2 regions of the Bradyrhizobium ontarionense genome follow, and region 2 is predicted to be linked to the other one. Evidence: riboswitches for the same ligand, from Rfam matches in the RefSeq annotation. Region 2 holds a riboswitch; the other holds the start of a gene.
The links. Region 2 has a riboswitch for cobalamin ahead of metE (5-methyltetrahydropteroyltriglutamate--homocysteine S-methyltransferase). Riboswitches for the same ligand answer to the same signal wherever they lie in the genome.

Region 1 (7,522 bases), 1.8 Mb from region 2:
GTGTCCCGTGTCGAGACGCGGGCGCGGGCCGAGCTCAGCAAGCATCTCGCCCCGGTCGACTACGCACCCGTCGACGTGATCCAGCGCCTCGCCCGGGACGACGAGATCTCGGTCGCCGAAAGCGTGCTGATGCACTCGACCCGGCTGTCCGAGCGTACGCTGGTCGAGGTCGCCTCGACCAAGGGCCAGGACCACCTGATGGCGATCTCCAGCCGCCAGCATTTGACCGAGGCGGTGACCGACATCATCGTCGACCGCGGCGAGCGCCAGGTCATCCGCAAGCTCGCCAACAACCAGACGGCGCGCTTCTCCGAGACCGGCTATTCCGGGATGATGGCGCATGCGGAGAACGACGACGAGCTGAGCGAGATCATCGGGCTGCGCGTCGACCTGCCCAACAAGCACCTGCGCGACCTGCTGCGCCGCGCCACCGACGCCGTCCGCGCCAAGCTGATGTCCTCAGCGCCGCCGGCGCTGCAGCAGGAGATCAAGAAGGTCCTCAAGGCGATCGCAGACGTCGCGCGCAGCGATGGCGGCCTGATCGGGCGCGACTTCACGCTCGCCGAGGAGGCCGTGAAGCGCATGAAAGGGCTCAACGAGCTCAACGACCCCGCGATCGGCCACTTCGCCGAGACCCGCCGCTTCGGCGAGATCGCCGCCGCCCTCGGCCTGCTCAACAACGTGCCGACCGAGATGATGGCCAAGGTGCTGGAAGGTCCGCGCACCGACATCGTGCTGATCCCCTGCCGGGCGGCCAGCCTCACCTGGTCGGCGGTCGAGAAGATTCTCGTCCATCGGCCGATCAAGCACGCCATCGACACCGACACGCTCAAGCTCGCCGAGCGCGACTATGGGCGGCTGTCGCTCGACACCGCCCAGCGCACCTTGCGGTTCTGGATGGTGCACAACAGGGTCGAGAAGTGAGCGGGCCGGCGGCCGGCGTGAGACGGTGGTGCATAGATCTACGTGAGACGTGATCAAGCTGCGGTCGCGAAGCGATGAATTTGCCGCTTGCGCGGTGCTAACTAACCTCTCCCCGCTTGCGGGGGCGCGACGAGCTTCGCTCGCGCTGAGAGGTCGGATTGCATCGAAGATGCAATCCGGGTGAGGGGGTACAGGTCTAACCACTCGCACTTTCTGTGCGTCTGCCCCTCACCCCAACCCTCTCTCGTAAGAACGGGGAGGGGGAGCCTACTGTCCACGCCGCGATTGCTCGACTCTCACACGGATCACGGCTCTCTGCATCAAAGCACCAAATCCCACCTACAGATCTCGCCGCTCCAGCGTAGCCCCTCCACTCGGACGAACGCGCCGTCCGAGCTAAGCGGCTCCGGACGAAGTCCGGCGATGGGCCGCCGGAAAGCAGCGCGACAGCAGCCAGGCGCCTGCGACGGCGAGACCCAGCAGGGACAGACAGGTCAATACGGTCGGACCATGAGACGGCGCCAGCCGCCACTCCGGCCCGACGATCACACCGCTGTCGAACGTCTCGCTGCTGTTCGAGCACAGCGCGGCGAAGATCGGATCTGCGGCAATGTCCGCCGCGATCCGGGCTTCGAGCGCCTTCGCTGCGGACTGATCGCCCGGCATCGTGGCCATATGCGCCAGCAGCGCACGCGTTCCGGCCACGTAGGCATGGGAGCACTCGTTGAACGGGCTCGCCTCGTCCGTGAGACTGCCGGGGACGAGGCCCCACAGGCAGGCGAAATATTGCAGGCTGACGAAGCCCGCGAGCCGGCGCAAGGTCGGATCGGTTCGGACCTGACGCTGCGCCAGATCGAGGATGTCAGATCGATAACGCGCAACCACCAGCATCTCGCCATGGCCGATCGCCGGAACGGCAACTCCGATCAGCGCGCCGTCCGCTGGCCGCGGATGATGCGCACGGGCCGGCGCCGCGACCATGATGATCGCGGCCGCGACGATGAGGCAGCACAGCGCTCGGCGCGCGATTGCACGGCACCGGCTGCGCGCCGTCATCGGTCGTCCTTCAACGGGAAGAGGGCTGCGAGCGTCCAATGCCCGTCGACGCCGGACAACCTCGCTCGCGCCAGCGGCGCGACGTCGATGCGCCGGAAAGCCTGCGGGCCCACCCCGAGCACATGCGCGATCGCCGCACGCATCACCAGCGCGTGCGTGACCGCAAGGACCGAGCCATCGACGGCGAGCAGACCCTCCATCCATTCGCCGACGCGCGCCATCACGTCCATGAAGGACTCGCCGCCATGCGGAGCCGCACGGGGATTCTGCAGCCAGTCGGCGACGGCGTCCGGCGCCTCCGCCTGGACCTCAGCGAGAGATCGTCCCGCCCAGCGGCCGAAATCGCAGTCACGAAGTGCAGGCTCCGGCTTGGCTTGCAGCGCCAGGCCTGCGGCGGTCTCAGCGGCGCAGCGCGCCGGGCTGCGCAGCACGACGTCACACGAAGGCAGCCGGCCGGCCAGCCTGACGAGGCTGTCTCGTCCGCGCGAATCGAGCGGCTCGTCGGCCGCGAAGGCAACGGCAGCCGTCGACGAGGTCGCGGCCGAGCAGATGAGATGCAGGCGTGTCGTCATGCCCGCCGACACCGAAGCCGTTCAAGCGCGCGCGCCATGCTGCGCCATCTGACGCTCGGCGAAGACGCCGAACAACAGCCCGAGCGTCGCCCACATGATCGCCTGTCCGCCGAAAGACGCGAGGCGGAACTGCCAGAGCACGGCAGCCGGAAAGCCATCAGGCACCTCGTCCACGTTCGGCAGCGCGAAGCCAACTCCGCTCATGAGAACGATATAGATCCCCGCCGCAATCAGCGCCGCATTCCACGCGCCGACACGCGAAACCAGGCGGATGCGCAACATGCCCGCGGCGACCATCGCGGCGAGCGAGATCAGGATCATCGCGAAATACAGGCTGGTCCGCATCCCAATCGTTTCGGCCAGTCCGACCGACGGGGGATTGGCCGGGTATTTGAGCATGGGCGTCACGTAAACGGCGATGAAGCCGGCCGCGGCGAGCAACGCCGAGCTGGCCCGCGCACCAAGATCGGCCATGCGGCGGTAGGCAAGCGCAAATGCCAACGCAAACAGGCCGCCGAACGCCGTGCTGTAGACGACAACGCCGGTCAACAGTCCGACACCGGCCTGGACGGGCCGGCTGACGAGCTCGGGTTCGGCCGCCGCGACTGGCGCAGGCTGGCCTTTGGCCGCGGCCTCTTCCGCCCCGGCTTTGGCCTTCGCCTCATCCAGCGTGGTCTCGAAGGCAATCGCGCGCTCGACGGATGATTCGCCGGCCAGCTTGAGAAAGCCGAAGGAAAGAAGTGCGGCGACCAAGCCGGCCAGCATTCCACGCAGGAGCAATCGCCCCGTCATCGATCGTCTCTTACAGATGCGCCGTCCGCGCCGTCACGACGGGCGTGCAACAGGCGGCTCCGACCGTTCAGTGGCAGGGGAACCCGAGCAGATGCCGTCCGTCATGGACGAATTCGTGGACGTACGTGCTGCTGAACAGGGCGGCCGCGCCCTCCTCGACGCCGACGAAATAGATGCCGAGAGCGAGCATCAGGCCGCCGAAGATCGCCCACGGCAGAATCTCGCGCACGGGAATGGCTGTGGGCAGAGTGACTGGAAGGGACGTCGCTGTTGCCACGATGAAGCTCCTTATATTGCCGTTCGGCTCGCCGAGGCCGCACCAAGCGGCGCGCCAACGCGAAAACGATGTCTGGTAACATTATAACCGCGATCTCCGACGGACCGATAGTCGAAAGTGATCCGCATCCCCGGCAAGACCGGCGTGATGCTTCGGCAACAATCGCCGCCGGTCGTGGGAAAGCCCGAGGGATCGATTGACTCCGACTTCGGCCGGCTTCTACGCTGGCGGCGACGGTGCCCCCACCGGGGCTCAAAAGGGAATGCGGTGACGGACGGATCCCCCACGCGGGATCATCCGAAGGCCGCAGCTGCCCCCGCAACTGTAAGCGGCGAATCTCGCGTCATAGGCCACTGGGAAATCTCGGTCCCGGGAAGGCGACGTCGAGGTACTGACCCGCGAGCCAGGAGACCTGCCGTCAGCCGTGGTCACACGCGAGGATGCCGGTCGGGGCGTTTATTGGCATCGTTTTCACGCCGGGCTTCATTGGCCGGTGTGAGACCTCGTTCGCGGTGACGTGCCACTGACGTCATGCCGAGGTTCCCTCGTGTTCTCATTGCTATCTGTCGCCCGGCGCCATCGCGCCGGTTTGTTGTCGTCCAGCGTCCTGTTCTCCATCGCCATGTTCGGCGCGGCTCCGGCCACCGCCCAGCAATCCGCCTCCCCCAACCTGCTGCCCCCGGTCGAGGTCGACGCGCCACGTAAGCCGCCAGGCCCGAAGCCGGCTATGCAGCGCGGGGTACAGACGTCGCGAGCACGCCCATCGCAGCCAGCGGCCTCGCAGGCCCCCGTTGCCCCCGCCCAGGCCAACGCACAACTCGTCGTCAGTCCGACCGGCATCGTGACGCCAGCCGCCCATGTGGCGAACGCGATCACGGTCGTCACGGCTAAGGACATCGCCACGCAGCAGTTCCGCGGGGTGCCCGACATCCTCGCCACCATTCCCGGATTGAACGTCGTGCGGACCGGCGGTCCTGGTGGCCAAAGCTCGGTCTTCACGCGCGGGACCAACGCCAATCACACCAAGATCCTGATCGACGGCATCGAGGTCGGCGACGTCACCAGCGCCAACGGCGCGTTCGACTTCGCCCACCTGCTGACCTCGGACATCCAGCAGATCGAGGTGCTCAGGGGACCGCAGAGCGGCCTCTATGGCTCGGATGCGATCGGCGGCGTCATCTCGGTGATCACCCGCAAGGGCGATGGACCGGCGCGCGCGACCGCCTCGATCGAGACCGGATCGTATCAGACCTTCAACCAGTCGGCCGGGGTCAGCGGCGCGCAGGACAATGTCAACTACGCCGTCAATGTCGCGCATCTCCATGCCGGCGACATTCCGGTCACGCCGCAGCAGTTGCTCCCGGCCGGGCAGAAGGCGATCGGCGACGCCTACGACAACGTCACCGCCTCGAGCAAATTCGGCATCGACCTCAACGAGGCCTGGACGCTGAATTCGGTGGTCCGCGTCACCGACGCGACGTTGCTGTTCACCGGCGACGGCGGCTTTCCCAGCGTCCCGAACGCGGCCCAGAGCACCCATGTCGTGCACCAGCTCGCCACGCGCGAGGAAGCCGTATGGTCACTGCTCGACGGTCGCATCAAGAACTATTTCGCCGTCAACACCGTCAACAACCGGACGTGCGATCTCGCGGCCGGCGATCCCGTCGCCGCAGTCTCGACCGGCGAGCACATCAAATACGACTGGCACGCGGTGACCGAGCTCGCTCCGCACAACAACGTCATCGTCGGGCTCGAGCAGCAGACCGACCGCCTGCGGACCACGGGCCTCACCGCCGAGAACGGCAACAAGGCCGGCTTCATCGAGCTGCAGACAGAGTTCGCAAGCCGCATGTTCCTGGTCGCGAGCCTGCGCAACGACGTCAACGATCGGTTCGGCGGACATGGCACCTATCGGATCGCGCCGGCCGTGATCCTGCCGGTCACGGAGACCAAGCTGAAGGCCAGCTATGGCACCGGCTTCAAGGCGCCGACCTTGAGCCAGCTCTATCAGGACTTTGTCGCGTTCAACTTCTTCGCCAATCCGAACCTCAGGCCCGAGGAGAGCACCGGGTACGACGCGGGCTTCGAGCAGCCGCTGTTCGAGGACCGCGTTCGCTTCGGCACGACCTACTTCCACAACAGCATCACCAACCTGATCAATTTCAACGCGACCTTCACCTCCTACGCCAATGTCGGGCTCGCCACCACCGAAGGCACCGAGAGCTTCGTGACGGCGCGGCTCACGGACCGGATCTCGCTGCGCGCGGACTACACGTTCACCCGCGCGATCGACGCAACCACCGGCCAGCAGCTGCTGCGCCGTCCCAAGGAAAAATGGAGCGCAACGGCGGTGTGGAGGCCTGTCGATGCGCTCACCGTATCGGCCACCGTACTGCGCATCGGCAATTGGCCCGACGTCAGCCGCGACGGCATGACCACCGGACTCGTGGCACCCGGCTATACGGTCGTGAACCTGCGCGGCGACTACGCGGTCTCCGATCAGGTCAAGCTGTTCGGCCGCATCGATAATCTCTTCAACCGCCACACCCAGAACCCGACCGGCTTCCTGGCGCCGGGACTCGGCGTGTTCGGCGGCATCCGGGTGGCAAGCTACGGGGTGGAGTGAACGCTCCCGCCCGGCCAGTGAACCGCTGTCATCGACATCCCGAATGAACTACCATCAACCCGAAGGAGACGACCCATGGCTCTCGACATCATGACATCCCCCGCGCAGGCCCGCCTCACGCCCGTGCCGCAGCGGCTTGCCCCAGCGTTCTGCCTTATGCTGCTGACCGCAGCCTGCGCGCTGGCGAGTTTCGTGTTCGCCTGCGCGACGCCGTTTGCGGCCTTCGCGGTCACAGCGGCTGCCATGCTGCCGCTGCGCACGGCGCTGCCGGCCGTGCTCGGCGCCTGGCTGGTCAACCAGGGCATCGGCTTCGGCGCCCTGCACTATCCGGTCGACGCCAGCACGCTGGCCTGGGGCGCCGTGATCGGCGCTGCCGCGCTCGGTGCCACGATCGTCGCGCGCATTACGCTGGCGAGCTTGCGCGCAGCGCCGGCGCCAGTCGCGTTTGCCGTCGCGCTCATCGCTGCCTACGCCGCCTATGAGATGGTGCTGCTCGCTGCCACGCCCGTGCTCGGCGGCGCCGCGAGCTTCACGGTCGCGATCGTCGCGCGCCTCGGGCTGACCAGCGCGGCCTGGCTGGTCGGGCTCGCCGCCACCTGTGAGATCGTCCGTCTGCTCACGCCGCTCATGTCGCGCCGCGCGATGTCCTGACCGGACCAGCGTCAGCGAGTGAGAGGGTCGCCACCTCCTCGTTCTCCGCTGTCGTCCCCGCGAACGCGGGGCCCCATACCGCGTGATGTGAGTTGGCGGAAACAAGTCCGAGTCACCACCGTTCGTCACCACGAACGACGGTGGTTATGGGTCCCCGCGTTCGCGGGGACGACAGTGTTGTTTGTCGCAAGCAGCCGGGCTGAACCACGCGGCTTCGCCAGCAGTGAGAAAAGAGCCTCCGCCCGACAAGGACGGAGGCTTTCGATTGAGCTCCAGGTCGAGACCGCACGACCCGCAGTCTCGACCAGCCATCACGACCAATCAGTTCTTGCTCTTGTCGACCAGCGCGCCCTTCTTGATCCAGGGCATCATGTCGCGCAGGCGGGCGCCGACTTCCTCGATCGGGTGCTGGGCAAGCTTGGCGCGGGTCGCCTTGAACGAGGTCTGGTTGACCTCGTTCTCCAGCATCCAGTCACGTGCGAAGCGGCCGGACTGCTTACTTCTTAGGTCGCCGTTTGCTTTCCCGCTTTTGCTCCGGTGAATTCGGAACTATGGCACCGGCATCCCTCAACCGCTTGACGTCAACATCCCTGAGAACAGCTTCTGTGAAGTCGGCGCCGGTCA
Region 2 (7,522 bases):
ATGCAAGCCGCGAGACGCTCGACCATTCGATCATGTACATCTTCGCGGTCGCGCTCGAGGACGGTGGTTGGCATCACGCGAGATCCTATGCGCCGGAGCGAGCCAACCGCCCCGAGACCATCGCGCTGTGGCACAAGATCTCGACATCAGAAGATCCGCAATGGACGAGGCGCTACCACAGTCACGATCCGAAGCAGAAGGCGTTCGGCGGGCGCGTGGTCGTAACGCTCGATGACGGATCGATCATCGAGGACGAGATCGCGGTGGCCGATGCCCATCCACTTGGTGCCAGGCCGTTTGCCCGTGCCCAATATGTCGACAAGTTCAGGCAGCTCGCGGCCGGCGTCGTCCATGCTGCCGAGCAGGATCGATTCCTTGCTCTCGTGGAGCGTCTGCCGGAGCTGTCGGCACAGGATGTCGCGTCGCTCACATTCTCGGTCGACCCGGAGAAGCTCGGAGACAGCCGCGCACGGGGAATCTTCGACTGGGCGTCCTGAGACAGGGGCCAGCGAACGACAAGACGAACGAACGGAGGATCCATGGCAGAACAATCGACGACGCCGGCCACGCCGGCGCGCAAGAAATCGGTCGCGCTCTCCGGCGTCGTGGCCGGCAACACCGCTCTTTGTACGGTCGGTCGCACCGGCAATGACCTGCACTATCGGGGGTATGACATCCTCGACATCGCCGAGACCTGCGAGTTCGAGGAGATCGCGCATCTGCTCGTCCATGGCAGTCTGCCGACGCCGGCCGAGCTCGCGGGCTACAAAGCCAAGCTGAAGAGCCTGCGCGGCCTGCCGTCCGCCGTGCGCGCGGCGCTGGAGACCTTGCCGGCCGCTTCCCACCCGATGGATGTGATGCGCAGCGGCGTCTCGACGCTCGGCTGCGTGCTGCCCGAGGCACATGACCACAACCATCCAGCTGCGCGCGACATTGCCGACCGGCTGATGGCCTCACTCGGATCGATGCTGCTCTATTGGCATCATTTCGCGCAGAATGGCCGCCGCATCGAGGTCGAGACCGATGACGACACCATCGGCGGCCATTTCCTGCGTCTCCTGCACGGACGAGGGCCGTCCGAGACGCATGTGCGGGCCATGCATACCTCGCTCAACCTCTATGCCGAGCATGAGTTCAACGCCTCGACATTCACCGCGCGGTCGATCGCGGGCACCGGCGCCGACATCTATTCGGCCGTGACCGGCGCGATCGGCGCGCTGCGCGGCCCCAAGCATGGCGGCGCCAACGAGGTCGCATTCGAGACGCAGAAGCGCTATGCCGACGCCGCCGAGGCCGAGACCGACATCCGCCGCCGTGTTGCGGCAAAGGAGGTGGTCATCGGGTTTGGTCACCCCGTCTATACGATCGCCGATCCACGCAACAAGGTGATCAAGGAGGTGGCCCGTCGCCTGTCGCGGGAGGCGGGCGCGATGAAGATGTTCGAGATCGCCGACCGCATCGAGGCCGTCATGGCCGAGACAAAGCGGATGTTTGCCAATCTCGACTGGTTCAGCGCCGTGTCCTATCACCTGATGGGCGTGCCGACCGCGATGTTCACGCCCTTGTTCGTCATCTCGCGGACCTCCGGATGGGCGGCACACATCATCGAGCAGCGCGTAGACAACAAGATCATCCGCCCGTCGGCAAACTATGTCGGGCCCGAAAACCAGACCTTCGTGCCGATCGACCGACGAGGCCACTCGTCGTCGGTCCGCGCCGCCTAGCCCCGAGGCTCTGAAATGCCATATGTCGTCGCTGCCGATCTGCCGCACGTCTCCGCCGGCCGCCGTTTTCGAGAGCTGCTGAAACGACCCGGCATTCTTCGGCTTCCAGGTGCTCACAATGGCATGGCCGCGCTGCAGGCCAAGGCCGCAGGCTTCGATGGGCTGTATCTCTCCGGCGCCGCAATGACTGCGTCGATGGGGCTCCCCGATCTCGGAATCATCACGGTCGAAGAGGTGGCCTTCTTCATCCGCCAGATCGTACGCGCGTCCGGGCTGCCCTTGCTCGTCGACGCGGATACCGGCTACGGCGAAGCGCTCAACGTGATGCATGCTGTCCGCGTCTTCGAGGACGCAGGCGCGGGCGCGCTTCACCTGGAGGACCAGCTGCTGCCCAAGAAATGTGGTCACCTCAATGACAAGCGCCTGGCCGACGCGCATGACATGGCGGCCAAGGTAGCCGCAGCGGCAAAGGCGCGCCGGGATATGGTGATCATCGCCCGAACGGACGCCGCGGCGCTTGAAGGGCTGGAAGGCGCCGTCGCGCGTGCAAAGCTGTACATGGAGGCCGGCGCCGATGCGATCTTTCCGGAAGCGCTCAATACCGAGGAGATGTTCCGCGTCTTTGCCGAGCGTCTGCCGGGCGTTCCGCTTCTCGCAAACATGACGGAGTTTGGGAAGACACCGTTCTTCACGGCCGCAGAGTTCGAAGCCATGGGCTACGCGATGGTCATCTGGCCCGTGTCGTCATTGCGGGTCGCGAACAAGGCGCAGGCCAATCTCTACGCCGCGATCGCACGCGACGGCGGAGCGCATGGAGTAGTCGACCAAATGCAGACCCGCGCGGAACTCTATGCGACGATTGGGTTGCATGACTATGAGGCGCTCGATGCCTCGATCGTCGAGACCCTGATCCCGCAGGGCATGCCTCGGCGCTGATCGGAGGCCAGTGACATCGTCCCACCGGCCATCGTGAAGGTCAGGAGTGCCGGAGCGTTGTGGGCAGTACCCCACATCCTCATCGGCGTGGAGATGGGGCGGCGATCTTGACGGCCTCAACGTCTTGCGGCTAACCGAGACTGTCGTGGTTCTCCAGATCCTACTTGATCCGGAGCTAAGAGGGAAGCCGGTGCGCCACTGATCCAGTCTCGATCAGTCGCAATGCCGGCGCTGCCCCCGCAACTGTAAGCGGCGAGTTTGCATCCTTATCGTGTCACTGAAGCCGATGCTTCGGGAAGGCCGGATGCTGACGTTGACCCGCGAGCCAGGAGACCTGCCTCGACAACATATCGTCCACGGGCGGGGTGTCCCGGTGGTGCGCGAGGCAGCAGCCGCTTGCGCGGTCTTTCCTGCATTGCGTCCGCCATGGCCTTTTGCCCCCATTTATGGGGTTGAAGCTATGTCTACTCTCTCTTCCAGTCGCTACGCTCGGCACGCCGCGGATCGGCCCGCGTCGTGAGTTGAAATTTGCCCTCGAGCGCTTTTGGGCCGGAAAGTCCGGCGAGCAGGATCTGCTCACGGCCGCAGCCGGATTGCGCGCCGCGAACTGGGCGCGGCAGCGATCGCTCGGTGTGAGCGTCATTCCGTCGAATGACTTCTCGCTCTATGATCAGGTGCTCGACACCAGCGTGATGGTCGGGGCGATTCCCGCCATTTACGGCTGGACCGGCGGCCAGGTGTCTCTTGCGACCTATTTCGCAATGGCGCGCGGCGCGCAGGGCGATGCTCATGATGCCGATTGTGGTCATGCCCATCATCAGCACGGCAGCTCGCACGGTGTTCCGGCACAGGAAATGACCAAGTGGTTCGACACCAACTATCACTACATGGTGCCCGAATTTCACAGGGACCAGACCTTCGCGCTGTCCTCGCGCAAGCCGATCGAGGAATATGAAGAGGCCAAGGGCCTCGGCTATCAGACCCGTCCGGTGCTGGTCGGCCCGGTGACCTTCCTGAAGCTCGGCAAGAGCGCCGATGCGTCGTTCGAGCCGTTGTCGCTGCTCGACCGGCTGCTGCCGGTCTATGTCGAGGTGCTGCGCGAACTCCAGCAGCGCGGCGCCGAATGGGTGCAGCTCGACGAGCCGATCCTGGTGCTCGATCTCGATGATGCCGCTCGTGACGCGCTGCACCGCGCCTATGCTGTGTTTGCCGAAGCAGTTCCAGGACTGGAGATCATGCTGGCGAGCTATTTCGGCGCGCTCGGCGACAATCTGGAGACGGCGCTGGCGCTGCCGGTTGCCGGCCTTCACATCGACCTCGTGCGTGCTCCGGAGCAACTGAGCGCGATCGCTTCCGGCGCGCGTCGAAAGCAGGTGCTTTCGCTCGGCATCATCGACGGCCGCAATGTGTGGCGGTCAAATCTGCCGGCGTTGCTCGACGGTATCGAGCCCGTCGTGGCGAGCCTCGGCAAGGACCGAGTGCAGATCGCGCCGTCCTGCTCGCTGCTCCACACGCCGATCGATCTCGCGTTGGAGACCGATCTCGACGCCGACATCAGGAGTTGGCTGGCCTTCGCCATTCAGAAGATGGGCGAGCTTGCGACGCTGGGCCGCGCTCTGGGCGGCGGCCGCGAGTCGGTCGGCGATGAGCTGGCCGCATCGGAGAGCGCAGCCGTTGCGCGCCAGACCTCGCCCAAGATCCACAATGCAGGCGTCGCCAGGCGGATGGCCGCAATCGACGAGGCGATGCGCCGCCGGCACCATCCGTTTGCCGAGCGGGCCGCGCTGCAGCGCGCCAAGTTCGGTCTCCCGGCGTTCCCGACGACGACCATCGGGTCATTCCCCCAGAAGGCCGAGGTCCGCGCCGCGCGCGCCGCTCACGCCAACGGCACGCTGAGCGATGCGCAATACGAGCAGTTCCTCAAGGAGGAGACGGCGCGTGCGGTGCGCTGGCAGGAGGACATCGGTCTCGACGTGCTGGTGCATGGCGAGTTCGAACGTAACGACATGGTGCAGTATTTCGGCGAGCAGCTCGGCGGCTTCACCTTCACCACATTCGGCTGGGTGCAATCCTATGGCTCGCGCTACGTCCGTCCGCCGATCCTGTTCGGTGATGTCACGCGTCCCAGGCCGATGACGGTCGGGTGGTGGCGCTATGCGCAATCATTGACCGAGAAGCCGATGAAGGCGATGCTGACCGGACCTGTGACCATCCTGAACTGGTCGTTCGTCCGTGACGACATCCCGCGCAGCGAGGCCTGCCGCCAGATCGCACTGGCAATTCGCGACGAGGTGAACGACCTCGAAGCCGCCGGCGCCAGGATGATCCAGATCGACGAGGCAGCGCTGCGCGAGGGCCTGCCTCTGCGCAAGTCCGACTGGCAGGCATATCTCGATTGGGCGGTGGAAAGCTTCCGCGTCTGCTCGACGGGCGTTGCCGATGAGACCCAGATCCATACGCATATGTGCTACTCGGAGTTCAACCAGATCATCGACGCCATTGCGGCGATGGATGCCGACGTCATCTCCATCGAGACCTCGCGCTCCAAGATGGAACTGCTCGATGCGTTCAACACCTACAAGTACCCCAACGAGATCGGCCCCGGCGTCTACGACATTCACTCCCCGCGCGTCCCCGAAGTCGGGGAGATGAAGGAACTGCTCTTGCTGGCCAGGAAGCGGCTGTCCGATGACCAGCTCTGGATCAATCCCGATTGCGGGCTGAAGACCCGGAAGTGGGAGGAGGTACGCCCTGCGCTCGTGAACATGGTTGCTGCAGCGCGGGAGCTGCGAGCCGAAGCCTGATCATGCCACCGTGCTCGCGCCGCTGCAGCATCTTCGGTGTAGCGGCGCAAGGCCTCGTGCGTCGAGCGATGAATGGATGACCATAGGCGACGATTGCGCAGCGCTGCGATTTTCAAACGTGTATTGCGGTCTCCTCCCCGGATCGTCACTGTTCTTGACGATCTGAACGAGGTTCCAGTCGCTCTCGTGTCCGGTCTTGCAATGTCCTCGCATACACCCGAATGTTGCAAAAATACCAAATGACTTTGGCCCGTCTCTAGCTTGTGGACAGGCTCGCGATATAATTTCGCCAGCCCCCGAACTCCGAAATATCTTTGGCGCCGACGATGCCTTCGGCTTCCACGATGAAGCCTTTGGCCGACGTTCCGTCGGCGAGGCGCGTGGTGCCGATCCCGAGCGGTGCCGGGACTCCCGTGATGAAGCTACCGAGACCTTCCGCCGACAGCGCCCAGACCTCTGTAGCGATCTGTGCCCCGGTCCCGTCGGGCACGCGCATCAATCCAGGACGGTAGGGCGGCCCGCCTGGGAGTGCAAAGAGTTTGTAGTCCTTTGTGGTTGGTTCGGCTCGGAGGAATCTCGCGCCGCGCCTTGTGAGTTCGTGATTGAGCGGCATGCCTGACAGATGAGCGCCTACGACAACGAGCTCAATTTCCCCTGGCGCGGCAATCGAAGAGCTGTCAGACGGTGGTGGGACTTTGTCCGTGCTGGCCCCGATGCCGTTTAAAGAAACTGAATGCAACCGTTCTCCCAATGCAGCGAGGAGGCCATCGCGACCGCGGGGCGCGATCAGCGTAACGCCTGACGGCAAGCCGTCGGAGCGGAACCGACCCGGGATGGCCAATGCGCACAGATCAAGCAGGTTCACGAAACTCGTATATGTTGCGAGCTCGCCATTGGGGCCAGTCGGGTCGGTCATGAGCTCGTCGACCTTGCGCGGTCGCGGATAGGTCGGAACGATGAGAACGTCTACGTGCGACCAGATTGCGTCGGTGATGCGGCGGAGCTCTCCGAGCCGGTAGAGTCCTGCAAATGTGTCGACCGCCGAGAGGGACTTTGCGCACTCGATGATCTTGCGCATGGTCGGATGTAACGTTTCCGGTTTGGCCGCAATCATGTTGCCGATCGCATGCAGGCGTTCTGCTACCCAAGGACCGCTGTCGAGCAGGTGCGCAACGTCGAACAGCGCGGTCATGTCGACGGGAGTCGGCATTGTGTTTCCCGTCACCGATGAGAGATCCGCGAGCGTGGCATCGAACGCGGCCTCCGACAGCGTATCTCCGCCGAAGCGTCGACCTTTGCCATCGGGAATGCCGACGCGCATTCCGGGCGGTAGTCCGCTAGGAGGCGGTACCGGAAGAGCTCTGGAATAAGCGTCCTTTGGATCAAATGCTGCCATCACCTGAAATGCGCGAGTGGCATCGGCGACAGTGCCCGCGAACACGGATATCGTATCGAGCGTACGGCAAGTCGGGATGACTCCCGAGCTCGACACGCTACCCAGCGACGGCTTGAGGCCCACGATGTTGTTGAGGCCCGCCGGTATGCGTCCGGAGCCCGCAGTATCCGTGCCGAGCGCGAAGGTCACGAGGCCATGGGCGACGGCAACCGCCGAACCGGAGCTCGATCCCCCCGGAACGTAGTCCGTGTTGAAAGAGTTCTTCGGCGCCGGGTAAGGAGTTCTGATGCCGACCAAGCCGTTCGCGAACTGATCCAGATTGGTCTTGCCTATGAGCAGGGCCCCTGCATCAAGTAACTTCTGCACGGCGAATGCCGTCGACGCGGCGAGGTAAGCGAATTCCGGACAGGCGGCCGTCGTCGGCATTCCTGCGACGTCGATATTGTCCTTGACCGCAAAGGGGACGCCCCATAGCGGATAAGTGACCGGATCGAAAGCAGGCAACGCGCCCGCCGCCGCTACTGCGGCATCCTGCGGTATCAGCGTGATGAAAATTCCGGGATCGTTGACCTCTGCGATGCGGCGGTAGACGTTGGCGATCATTTCCTTGGGCGAAAGGTCATGCGCATACGCCGTATGGAGCGAGGCGACGGTCGGAAACG

Region 1: it holds a riboswitch for cobalamin, as region 2 does, so the genes downstream of both, LQG66_RS33385 (TonB-dependent receptor plug domain-containing protein) here and metE (5-methyltetrahydropteroyltriglutamate--homocysteine S-methyltransferase) in region 2, are expected to answer to the same signal.

Annotation. Positions count from the first base shown of each region.
Region 1 covers NZ_CP088156.1:7,603,131-7,610,652, reverse strand. The annotation lists gene LQG66_RS33410 (DUF2336 domain-containing protein) at 1-924, shown strand, start outside; gene LQG66_RS33405 (hypothetical protein) at 1,321-1,980, opposite strand; gene LQG66_RS33400 (histidine phosphatase family protein) at 1,977-2,552, opposite strand; gene LQG66_RS33395 (CbtA family protein) at 2,574-3,344, opposite strand; gene LQG66_RS33390 (CbtB domain-containing protein) at 3,412-3,621, opposite strand; cobalamin riboswitch at 3,839-4,055, shown strand; gene LQG66_RS33385 (TonB-dependent receptor plug domain-containing protein) at 4,244-6,247, shown strand; gene LQG66_RS33380 (hypothetical protein) at 6,323-6,898, shown strand; partial or broken gene LQG66_RS33375 (ketol-acid reductoisomerase) at 7,220-7,393, opposite strand; gene LQG66_RS33370 (pentapeptide repeat-containing protein) at 7,395-7,522, opposite strand, start outside.
Region 2 covers NZ_CP088156.1:5,830,332-5,837,853, forward strand. The annotation lists gene LQG66_RS25750 (MmgE/PrpD family protein) at 1-497, shown strand, start outside; gene prpC (bifunctional 2-methylcitrate synthase/citrate synthase) at 540-1,724, shown strand; gene prpB (methylisocitrate lyase) at 1,740-2,660, shown strand; cobalamin riboswitch at 2,790-3,016, shown strand; gene metE (5-methyltetrahydropteroyltriglutamate--homocysteine S-methyltransferase) at 3,107-5,464, shown strand; gene atzF (allophanate hydrolase) at 5,721-7,522, opposite strand, start outside.